Regions from separate parts of the Kocuria rosea genome, predicted to be linked through region 2. Evidence: predicted binding sites of a transcription regulator. Region 2 holds the regulator's gene; the other holds the start of a gene.
What was found. Region 2 encodes HspR, which represses chaperone genes until heat shock. Its sites were predicted from a motif close to AAGTTGAGTCNNNNNGACTCAACTT; they were not measured.
Positions count from the first base shown of each region.

Region 1: the regulator HspR is predicted to act here: its motif matches at 2,042-2,066, upstream of EQG70_RS13380 (Hsp20/alpha crystallin family protein).

Region 1 covers NZ_CP035103.1:2,913,709-2,919,514, forward strand. Annotated here, with positions in the region: gene EQG70_RS13365 (gamma carbonic anhydrase family protein) at 1-191, shown strand, start outside; gene EQG70_RS13370 (TetR/AcrR family transcriptional regulator) at 210-791, opposite strand; gene EQG70_RS13375 (Gfo/Idh/MocA family protein) at 876-1,970, shown strand; gene EQG70_RS13380 (Hsp20/alpha crystallin family protein) at 2,100-2,612, shown strand; gene EQG70_RS13385 (NADP-dependent isocitrate dehydrogenase) at 2,823-5,045, shown strand; gene purH (bifunctional phosphoribosylaminoimidazolecarboxamide formyltransferase/IMP cyclohydrolase) at 5,202-5,806, opposite strand, start outside.
Region 2 covers NZ_CP035103.1:997,401-1,003,206, forward strand. Annotated here, with positions in the region: gene dnaK (molecular chaperone DnaK) at 1-158, shown strand, start outside; gene EQG70_RS04600 (nucleotide exchange factor GrpE) at 155-817, shown strand; gene EQG70_RS04605 (DnaJ C-terminal domain-containing protein) at 982-2,025, shown strand; gene EQG70_RS04610 (heat shock protein transcriptional repressor HspR) at 2,027-2,467, shown strand; gene EQG70_RS04615 (GNAT family N-acetyltransferase) at 2,494-3,021, opposite strand; gene trmB (tRNA (guanosine(46)-N7)-methyltransferase TrmB) at 3,018-3,809, opposite strand; gene EQG70_RS04625 (LOG family protein) at 3,814-4,428, opposite strand; gene EQG70_RS04630 (multidrug effflux MFS transporter) at 4,606-5,806, shown strand, end outside.

The sequences.
Region 1 (5,806 bases), 1.9 Mb from region 2:
TCGGGACGGGCTCGCTGGTGGCCGCGGGCGCCGTCGTCCTCGAGGGCACCGTGGTGCCGCCCCGCTCCCTCGTGACGGGGGTGCCGGGCAGGGTCCGGCGCGAGCTCACGGACGAGGAGCAGGAGAAGGTCCGTGCCAACGCGCGCACCTACGTCCGGCTCTCCGCCGAGCACCGCCGGCTCACCGCCTGAGCCGGGCCCGGCGGCCCGTCACTGCGCCGCGAGGGTGCGCGCGTAGTCCAGGTACGCGCCGTGGTCGAAGCCGGGCAGCAGGCAGGACTGCACCACCCAGCCCTGCAGCACCGAGAGGATGGCCTGGGCGAACATGCCGGCCCACTCGCGGGCCGCGTCGTCGTCGAGGCCCAGCTCCTCGACCGCCCACCGCCCGTAGCGCTCCTCCACCCGGTCCCGCACCCGCCCCAGGTGCTCCCCGGCAAGCGCGGCCAGACCGGGGTCGCTCACCGCCCCGCCCCACGTGATGAGCAGCAGGCGGGTGGTGGCGGGATCCGCGGCCAGCCGCTCCAGCAGTCCCACGACCCACGCCGCGGGGTCGGTGCCGGGCTCGTCCTCCGCGGCCGCGAGGACCCGGTCCAGGGCCGCGCGGGCGGCCGCGGCCACGAGCTCCTGCTTGCTCGGGAAGTGGTTGTAGAGCGCCCCCGCGGACAGCCCCGTGGCGGCGATGATGCGGTGCATCGACGCCCCCTCGTAGCCGTGCTCGAGGAAGCACTCGCTGGCGGCCGCCACGATCTCGCGGCGGCGCTCGTCCTTGTACTGCTGGCTCACCCGGGGCACGCCCTCAGCCTACGCCACGAACGGTCGTTCGATCGGAGTCGGCGGACGGGGACCCGGCGCCGGGCGGCGTGGCAGAATGCGCCCATGCCTGCCCAGACCCTCAGCCCGTTCGTCGACGCCTCCCTCGACGCCGCCCACCTGGACGACCCCGGCACCGCGACCGGCCGCACGCTCGGATGGGGCGTGGTCAGCACCGCCGACATCGCGGAGAAGGTGGTCCCGGACATCGCGGCGCTGCCCGACGCCCGGCTCGTGGCCGTGAGCTCGCGGGACCAGGACCGCGCCGAGGACTTCGCCCGCCGGCACGGGGTGGAGCGGGCCTACGGCGGCACCGCCACGAGCACGGGACTGGACCGGCTCGCGGCCGACCCGGACGTGGAGATCGTCTACGTGGCCACCCCGCACGGCTACCACCACCGGGACGTCTCGGCGCTGCTGCGGGCCGGCAAGCACGTGGTGTGCGAGAAGGCCCTCGCCATGACCGCGATGGAGGTCCGCGACCTGTTCCGCCTGGCCCGCGAGCACGGCGTCTTCCTCATGGAGGCCGTCTGGACCCGCATGACCCCCGGCTTCCGCACCGCGATGCGCTGGGTCCGGGAGGGCCGGCTCGGCCGGGTCCGCTCGGTCGAAGGGTCCATCGGCACGCACCGGGCCCTGGACCCGGCCCACCGCCTGTTCCGCCGGGCCGACGGCGGCGGGGTGCTGCTGGACATGATGGTCTACCCCCTGACGTGGACCTCCGCGGTCCTGGGGGCCCCGGAGCGCTGGAGCGCCCGCGCGGAGCTCGGCGCCACGGACGTGGACCTGGACACCGCCCTGACCCTGGACTTCGGGCACGGCCGGGCGCACGTGAGCGGCACCCTGTCCGCCACGGTCCCCCACCAGGTGACGATCAGCGGCACGGACGGCTGGCTGCGGGTGGACGGACGGATCAACTGCCCGACCACCCTGGTGCTGCAGACCGCCGAGGGCGCCCGCACGGGCGCCGCCCCCCTCGTGGAGCGCGTGGACGTGGCGGGCGCCGGATACGTGTTCGAGATGCGCGAGGCCACCCGCTGCGTGCAGCAGGGCCTGCTCGAGTCCCCCGTGATGCCGTGGGCCGACTCCCTCGAGCTCGTGGAGCTCTTCGACCGGGTGCGGGCGCAGATCGGCGTGCGGTATCCCCACGACGCCCGCTGAGGGCGGTTCGCCCTGGGCGATGGGGGCCGGGACCCGTTGAAGACCGCGGGGAGCGGGATTATCATGGTCAACAGTTGAGTTGATCGGACTCAACTAAATGTCGAAGACATTGCTCATATGGTTGAGGAGATGATTGACGTGGCCACGATGTTCACCCCGTTCAACGATTTCGACCGGCTCGCCGCCTCGCTGTTCGCCCGGCAGGGCCTGCGCGAGATGCCCATGGACCTGTACCGGGACGGCGACCAGTACATCCTCCGGGCGGACCTGCCCGGCATCGACCCGGAGAGCGTCGACGTCGACGTCGACGGCCAGCTGCTGACGATCCGCGCGGAGCGGGAGCTGCCCGAGGTGCAGGACGTCCAGTGGATCACCCGGGAGCGGCAGAGCTCCTCGTTCGTCCGCCAGCTCAACCTGGGCCAGGGCATCGACATCCAGAACATCGCCGCGAACTACGACAACGGCGTGCTCACGGTCACGATCCCCGTCTCGGCGCAGGCCAAGCCGCGCAAGATCCAGGTGGTCTCCGGACAGGGCGAGCAGCAGGCCCTGGGCGAGGGCCGGGACGAGTCCGGCGACCGCGTGATCGGCGAGGGCGAGCTCGTCAACGGCGCCGGGTCCACCCAGTCCACGGAGGGCTGAGCCCGGCCCCCGGCACCGGCACGCCCCCGGGCGGGGCCCCACGGCCACGGGCCCGTTCCCCGCGGGGAACGGGCCCGCCGCCGTGCCCGGGCCGCCCGCGGCCTCCGGCCGGACGGCGGGCCCGGCCAGCGGGCGGGGCGCCGCCTCGGGTATCTTGGCACCAGGAAGCACCACCACCGATCCGACGACATCCTGGGAGACAGCCCGCACATGGCCAAGATCATCTACACCCGCACCGACGAGGCGCCCCTGCTCGCCACCTACTCCTTCAAGCCGATCATCGAGGCCTACGCCTCGACCGCCGGCGTCGAGGTGGAGACCCGCGACATCTCCCTGGCCGGGCGCATCATCGCCGCGTTCGGCGACCGCCTCCCCGCGGAGCAGCGGGTGGACGACGCCCTCGCCGAGCTGGGCGAGCTGGCCAAGAAGCCCGAGGCCAACATCATCAAGCTGCCCAACATCTCCGCCTCCGTCCCGCAGCTGAAGGCCGCGGTCAAGGAGCTGCAGGAGCAGGGCGTCGCCCTCCCCGACTACCCGGACGAGCCCCGCACCGAGGAGGAGAAGGAGACCCGGGCCCGCTACGACAAGATCAAGGGCTCCGCCGTCAACCCGGTGCTGCGCGAGGGCAACTCGGACCGCCGCGCCCCCGCCTCGGTCAAGAACTACGTCCGCAAGAACCCGCACCGCATGGGCGAGTGGACGGCGGAGTCGAGGACGAACGTCGCCACGATGGGCGCCGACGACTTCCGGGACAACGAGAAGTCCGTGGTCATGGACGGCGACGACACCCTGACGATCCGCCTGGTGGCCGAGGACGGGAGCACCACGGTGCTCAAGGAGTCCGTCCCCGTGCTGGCCGGCGAGGTCGTCGACGGCACCGTGATGCGGGCCGCCGCCCTGGACGCGTTCCTCGCGGAGCAGGTCGAGCGCGCCAAGCGGGAGGACGTCCTGCTCTCGGTGCACCTGAAGGCCACCATGATGAAGGTCTCCGACCCGATCATCTTCGGCCACGTCATCGAGGCGTTCTTCCCGGAGCTCTTCGCCGCCCACGGCGCGGCCCTGGAGAAGGCGGGTCTCTCCCCCGCCAACGGGCTCGCGGCGATCCTCAACGGCCTCGACGCCCTGCCCGCCGACGTGCGCGACGACGTGCGGGCCGCGATCGACAAGGGCCTCGCCGAGGGCCCGAAGCTCGCCATGGTGAACTCCGACAAGGGCATCACGAACCTGCACGTGCCCTCCGACGTCATCGTCGACGCGTCGATGCCGGCCATGATCCGCACCTCCGGGCACATGTGGGGTCCCGAGGGCGAGGAGGCGGACACCCTCGCGGTGCTGCCGGACAGCTCCTACGCCGGGGTCTACCAGGTGGTCATCGACGACTGCCGCGCCCACGGCGCGTTCGATCCGACCACCATGGGCTCCGTGCCCAACGTCGGCCTCATGGCGATGAAGGCGGAGGAGTACGGCTCCCACGACAAGACCTTCGAGATCCCCGTGCAGGGCACCGTCCAGGTCGTCGACTCCTCCGGCGCCGTGCTCATCGAGCACGAGGTCTCCCCCGGGGACATCTGGCGGGCGTGCCAGACGAAGGACGTCGCGATCCGCGACTGGGTCAAGCTCGCCGTGACCCGCGCGCGGGCCTCCGCGACGCCGGCCGTGTTCTGGCTGGACCGCACCCGCGCCCACGACACCAACCTCATCGCGAAGGTCGAGCAGTACCTGACCGAGCACGACACCGAGGGCCTGCAGATCGAGATCATGTCCCCCGAGGAGGCCACCGCGTTCTCGATCGAGCGGATCCGCCGCGGCGAGGACACCATCTCGGTCACCGGCAACGTGCTGCGCGACTACCTGACGGACCTGTTCCCGATTCTCGAGCTGGGCACCTCCGCGAAGATGCTCTCGGTGGTCCCGCTCATCAACGGCGGCGGGCTCTTCGAGACCGGCGCCGGCGGGTCCGCGCCGAAGCACGTCCAGCAGCTGGTGGAGGAGAACCACCTGCGCTGGGACAGCCTCGGGGAGTTCCTCGCCCTCGCCGCGAGCCTCGACCACCTGGCGACCACGGCCGACAACGAGCGCGCCCGGATCCTCGGTGAGACCCTCGACCGGGCCACGGGCACGTTCCTCGAGGAGAACAAGTCCCCGAGCCGGAAGGCCGGCGAGATCGACAACCGCGGCAGCCACTTCTACCTGGCCCTGTACTGGGCCCAGGAGCTGGCCCGCCAGGACGAGGACGCCGAGCTGGCGCAGGCCTTCGCCTCCGTGGCGGAGCAGCTGGCGGCCAACGAGGACGCGATCAACGAGGAGCTGCTCTCCGTGCAGGGCCGTCCCGCCGACATCGGCGGCTACTACCGCCCGGACGACGCCAAGACGTTCTCGGTGATGCGCCCCTCGGAGACCTTCAACCGGGTCCTCTCCTCGCTCAGCGCGTGAGCTGAGCGCGTGAGCTGAGCGCCTGAGCGGAGCGCCTGAGCGGAGCGCGCGGGCCGACCGCGCGCTCCGGCACGGGCAGCACGCACGGCAGCGGCCGCACTCCCCGCGGGGAGTGCGGCCGCTGCCGTGCGCGGGGCATGCCGCCCGGGAGACGGCTCAGTGGAAGAAGTGCCGGGCCCCGGTGAAGTACATCGTCACGCCGGCGGCCTCGGCCGCGGCCACGACCTCCTCGTCCCGGATCGAGCCGCCGGGCTGGACCACGGCGCGCACGCCGGCGTCGAGGAGCACCTGGAGGCCGTCCGCGAACGGGAAGAACGCGTCCGAGGCCGCCACGGCGCCGCGCGCGCGCTCGGCGCCGTCCTCGCCCAGGGCGTTGGCCCGCTCCACGGAGAGCTTGCAGGAGTCCACCCGGTTGACCTGGCCCATGCCGATGCCCACGGACGCGCCGCGGTCGGCGAGCAGGATCGCGTTGGACTTCACCGCCCGCAGCGACGTCCACGCGAAGGCGAGGTCGGCGAGCGTCCGCTCGTCCGCCGGCTCCCCCGCGGCCAGCGTCCAGCCGGCGGGGTCGTCGCCCGCCGCGTCGAGCCGGTCCGAGACCTGCAGCAGCGCGCCGCCGGAGATCTGCCGGTACTCGAGGACGTCCCGCTCGAAGCCCTCGGGCAGCTCGAGCAGACGGATGTTCTTCTTGGCCTGCAGGATCTCCAGGGCCGCCGGCTCGAAGCCGGGGGCCACGACGACCTCGGTGAAGATGTCCTGCA
Region 2 (5,806 bases):
AGCTGCAGCAGTCCCAGACCAAGCTCGGCGAGGCCCTTTACGCGCAGTCGCAGACCGAGGGCGCCGAGGGCGCCCCGGGTGCGGGCGCCACCGGTGCCACCGGTGACGAGGACATCGTCGACGCCGAGGTCGTCGACGACGAGGACGAGAAGAAGTGAGCATGCCCGACCCCACGCCAGGACCCGACGAGAACGCGGACGACCACGGCGCCGGGAGCGTTCCCGGCGACCACGCCGCGCACCCCGGCGAGCAGTCCGCGCAGGACTCCGGCGCCGGCGCCCGCGAGGAGGCCGGGCCGGAGGGCCTGACGGTGGACGACATCCTCTCGACGCCACAGTCGACGGAGGCGGAGTCCGGGGACGCCGCACCGGCGCCGGCCGCCGCGGAGGACTCCCCGGCGGCGGCCCTCGCCGAGGAGCGGCTCGAGGAGCTGCGCCGGCTGCAGGCCGAGTTCGTGAACTTCAAGCACCGCACGGCGCGCGAGAAGGAGCAGCTGCGGACCTTCGTGACGGGCGACCTCCTGCAGACGCTGCTGCCGGTGTTCGACGACATCGACGCGGCCCGGCAGGCGGGCGACCTCACCGACGGCCCGTTCGCGGCGATCGCGAACAAGCTCGAGGAGACCCTCGTGCGGCACGGGCTGGTGCGCCTCGGGGAGGTCGGGGAGAAGTTCGACCCCAACGTCCACGAGGCGGTGCTGCAGCAGCCCACGAGCGAGGTCGAGCCGGACCAGGTCTCGATGGTGCTGCGCTCCGGCTTCCGGATCGGCGAGCGCGTGGTGCGGCCGGCCCAGGTCGCCGTCGCGGTCGCCGAGTGAGGCCGGACCCGGCCTGATCCCGGCGACGTCAGGGGAGGCCCGTCCCTCGGGCCTCCCCTGACCCGTCCACCCGTCCCCGGCGCCGCGGCGCCGGGGACGACCCCCGGACCACCACCGGGTCCTGCTCCGCAGGACCCCGACCGGCCCCACAGAAAGGAGGCGTCATGGCCAGCCAGGACTGGATCGACAAGGACTTCTACAGCATTCTCGGCGTCTCCAAGGACGCGTCCGCCGCCGACGTCAAGAAGGCCTACCGCAAGCTCGCCCGCCAGTACCACCCGGACCAGAACCCGGGGGACACGGAGGCCGAGCAGCGGTTCAAGGACATCACCGAGGCGAACTCCGTACTCTCCGACCCCGAGGAGCGCAAGCAGTACGACGCGATCCGCGCGATGGGCTCCGGGGCGCGCTTCACCGCCGGCGGCCCCGGCGGCGCCGGGGGCTCGGCCAACTTCGAGGACCTCTTCGGCGACATCTTCGGCGGAGGCGGCGGAGGCGGCGGAGGACGCCGCCGCCGCACGACCTACTCCACCGGCGGCGCGGGCGGCGCGGGCGGCGCGGGCGGCCCGGGCGGGTTCGAGGACCTGTTCGCCCAGTTCGGCGGTCAGACCGGGTACGGGGCGCCGGGCGGCTACGGCGGCTACCAGGCCCCGCCGGCGCGCGGGGAGGACATCCGGACGGAGACGACCATCCCGTTCCGCTCCTCGGTGCACGGCACCACGGTCAAGCTGCGCCGGGGCAACGGCCAGGAGACCACGGTGCGGATCCCGCGCGGCGTGCGCGACGGTCAGAAGCTCAAGCTCGCCGGCAAGGGCCACTCGGGTGCAGGCGGCGCCGGCGACCTCTACGTCACCGTCCACGTGACCCCGCACCCCTTCTTCCGGCGCGTCGAGGGCACGGACGACGTCGAGGTCACCGTGCCGATCACGTTCCCCGAGGCGGCCCTGGGCGCCACCATCGAGGTGCCCGTGCTGGACGGCGGCACCGTGCGCGTGAAGGTCCCGGCGGGCACGTCCTCGGGCCGGCGCTTCCGCGTCAAGGGGCGCGGGTTCGGCACGGCCAAGGGCACGGGCAACCTGATCGTGACGGTCGAGGTGCACGTGCCGGCCGAGCTTGACGAGCAGGCGCAGGCCGCCGCCAGGGCGTTCGCCGAGGCGACCGCGGACGAGGACCCCCGGGCCCGCCTGGCCGAGAAGGCACGGGTGTGAGATGGCACTGGACGCCGACCAGCCGCTGTTCGTGATCTCCGTGGCCGCGGAGATCGCGGAGATGCACCCGCAGACGCTGCGCCAGTACGACCGGCTCGGCCTCGTCAGGCCGTCCCGGGCCCCCGGCCGCGCCCGCCGCTACTCGCAGCGCGACATCGAGAAGCTGCAGCAGATCCAGGTGCTGTCCCAGCAGGGCGTGTCCCTCGAGGGCATCCGGCGCATCCTCCAGCTGGAGAACCAGGTCGCGGCCCTGCGGTCGCGGGTGGCGGAGCTGTCCCGGGAGCTCGAGGACGCCCGGGACCGGGCCGAGGAGTCCTCGCGGATCTTCGCCGCCGGCGTCGGCGGGGACGTGGTGCGCATGGCCCGCGGCGCCCGCCCCCGGGCCCGCAAGATCTCGCAGGCCGTGGTGCTGTACCGGCCCCCGCGCCAGCAGGAGCGCTGAGCCGCACCGGCGCCCGGGCCGGGCGGTCAGCGCAGGTGCTTCTCGAAGCCCACGTCGTACACGCCGCCCGGATAGACCCGGGCGGTCCCGGGCAGCAGGACGTACCCGCTGCTGCGGTACAGGGCGGCCGCCTCCGGCTGGCGGCTGCCCGTGGTGAGGTGGATGCGCCGGTAGCCCGCCGCGGCGGCGAGCCGCTCGAGCTCGGCCAGGACCCGCCGCGAGATCCCCCGCCGGCGGTGCGCCGGGGCGGTCCACACCCGTTTGAGCTCCGCCGTGGCGTCGTCGTGCCGGCGGAACGCGCCGCCGCCCACCGTCGTGCCGCCCTCGAGGAGGAGCAGGAGCGCTCCGGCGGGAGCGGTGAAGTCGTCGACGGGGTGCTCGGCCATCTCCTCCGCCCCGATCTCGGGACCGTAGCGCTCCACGTACTCGTGGTGCAGGCCCTCGAGCAGCGGCTGCGTGCGGGGATCGCCCGGGGGCACGACGACGAAGCCGTCCCGCTCCGCGCCGGGCACTGCGGGCACGCCGTTGCGCTCCGCGCCGGGGACGGCGCTCACGCCGTCCGGCGGTAGACGAGGTCGCGGGGGACGCGGCCCGCCTCCTGCGCCTTGCGCTCGAAGCTCGTGAGGACCCGTCCCTCCCAGCGCGGGGCCCATCCGGTGTCCGGGTGCTCGTCGTCGGCGAGCGGGCCCGGGTGGACGTTCTCGAACTGCGGGGACGCGTCGAGGACCTCGCGCATCACCAGGGCGTACTCCTGCCAGTCCGTGGCGAGCCGCCACAGCCCGCCCGGGACGAGCACCCGGGCGGCGAGCTCGGCGAACGCGGGGGAGACCAGGCGCCGCTTGTGGTGGCGGGTCTTGTGCCAGGGGTCCGGGAAGAACACCCACAGCTCGTCGACCGAGGCCGGGGCGAGCATGTGCTCCAGGACCTCGGGCGCGTTGGCCTGCGCCACGCGGACGTTGTCCACCCCGGCCTGGGCCGCCTTGAGCAGCAGATCCGCGATCCCGGGCTTGTACACCTCGACGGCGAGGTAGTTCCGCGCCGGGTCCTGGGCGGCGGCGTGCACGACCGCCTCGCCGAGCCCGGAGCCGACCTCCACGACCAGCGGCGCCTCGCGCCCGAAGGCCGCGGCCGCGTCGAACTCGTGGTCGGGGTGGACGGAGGTGTCCGTGCGCACGCGCGGGACGTCGAGCACCCGGGTGGGCGCCCAGTCGTCCCAGGCCTTCTGGCGGCGGGCGGTGAGGCGGTCGCCGCGGCGCACGAAGGAGTACGGCCGGCGGTGGAACGCCTCGGGGACGGGGCCCTGTGCGGGGCCCTCGGCGGGGGAAGGGGTGTGCTCGCTCATCGCCCTACATCCTAGGGGCTGGGCGGACGGCGGGCGCGTCGGCGCCGGGAACGGGCGGCTCGGACCAGCGCCGGCGGGGCGCCTCCCACGCCGCGAACCGGGCGAGCAGCTCGTCGGCGTCCTGGGCGACCACGGCTGCGTCCCGGTACTCGGGGCGCACGAGACCGGCCGCGGACATCGAGGCCACCGCGTCCAGCAGGGGCCTCCAGTAGCCGGCCACGTCCAGGAAACCGACCGGCTTGGCGTGCACCCCCACCTGCAGCCAGGTCCACGCCTCGAAGATCTCCTCGAGGGTGCCCAGGCCGCCCGGCAGGGCCACGAACCCGTCGGCGAGGGCGGCCATCTCCGCCTTGCGCTCGTGCATCGTCCGGACGATGCGCAGCTCGGTCAGCCCCGTGTGGGCCGTCTCGTCGTCGACGAGCGACTGCGGCATGACCCCGACCACCTCGCCCCCGGCGGCCAGGGCGGCGTCGGCGACGACGCCCATCAGCCCCACGTGGCCGCCGCCGTAGACGACGCCCACGCCGCGGCGGGCGAGGGTGGTGGCGAAGGCCCGGGCGGCCTCGGGGAACAGGGGGTCGGAGCCGAGGGATGCCCCGGTGTACACGGCGAGTCTCATGCGGACATTGTCGCTGTCGCTGTCGCTGTCGCTGTCGCAGTCCCTCGTCCCCGCCCCTCGTCCCCGCCCCTCGTCCTCGTCCCGCATGTCTCTCCCTCGTCCTTCGCCACGTCGCGGCGTCGATAGCATGAGGCGCGCCCCGCGCCCGCCCTGCCGACCCGTGCCGAAGGACCTCCCGTGAGCTCATCGCCGCCCGACGACCCCGTGCGCTCCCGCCTGCGCCTCTCCGGCGGCAAGGACCGGGTGGTGCTGGTGGCGGCGCTGGGGATCCTCAGCGCGGTGAGCCCGATGGCCACGGACATGTACCTGGCCTCGATGCCTGCCATGGCCGGGCACTTCGGGGCGTCGGCCTCCGCGGTGCAGCTGACGCTGACCACGTGCATGGTCGGCATGGCCGTGGGGCAGTTCCTGCTCGGGCCCGTGTCCGACGTGCTGGGCCGGCACCGGCTCATGGTGGCCGGCAACGCGCTGTTCCTGCTCAGCTCCGTCGCCGTGGTCCTGGCCCCGACCATCGGGACGGTGCTGGTCCTGCGGGCGGTGCAGGGACTCGCCGGGGCGGCCGGCGTCGTGATCGCCCGCGCGGTGGTCTCGGACATCGCCTCCGGCCGCGGGGCCGCGAAGCTGTTCTCGGTCCTCGCGACCATCACCTCCCTCGCCCCGGTGGTGGCCCCGCTCCTGGGCGGGGTGATCGCCACGGTGGCCCCGTGGCAGACCGTGTTCTGGGTGCTCGCGGCGTTCGGGCTGCTGATGCTGGCGTGCTCCGTGCTCGTGGTCCCCGAGACCCTGCCCCCGCACCGGCGCCACCGCGGCGGGGTCGGCGCCGTCGTCACCGGGTCCTGGCGGGTGCTGCGCACCCCGTCCTTCATGGCCTACGCCCTCGCCTTCGGACTCGCGTTCGGCGGCCTGTTCTCCTACATCTCCGCCTCCTCCTTCGTGCTGCAGAACGTGCTCGGCTACTCGGCGCTCGGCTACTCCGTGGTGTTCGCCGTCAACGCGGGCGGCTCCATCCTGGGCGCGGTCGTCAACACCCGCCTCGTCGACCGGGTCGAGCCCGGCACGATCCTCCGCACCGCGATCGTGGTCATGGCCGCCGTCAACGTGGTGGGCCTGGGCCTGGTGCTGGCCGGGATCACCGGGTGGACCACCCTGGCGCACCTCTTCGTGAGCCAGACCTGCATCGGCTTCGTCATGGGCAATGCCGTGGCCCTCGCCCAGGGCCGGGTCCCGGGCCGGGCCGGGGCCGGGTCGGCGGTGCTCGGACTGGTCCAGTTCCTCCTGGGCGGGCTCGTGAGCCCGCTGACCGGCCTGGCCGGTCAGCACACCGCCGTCCCGATGGCCGTGTCCATGGCGGTGTGCTCGCTGCTCGCCGCGGGAGCCG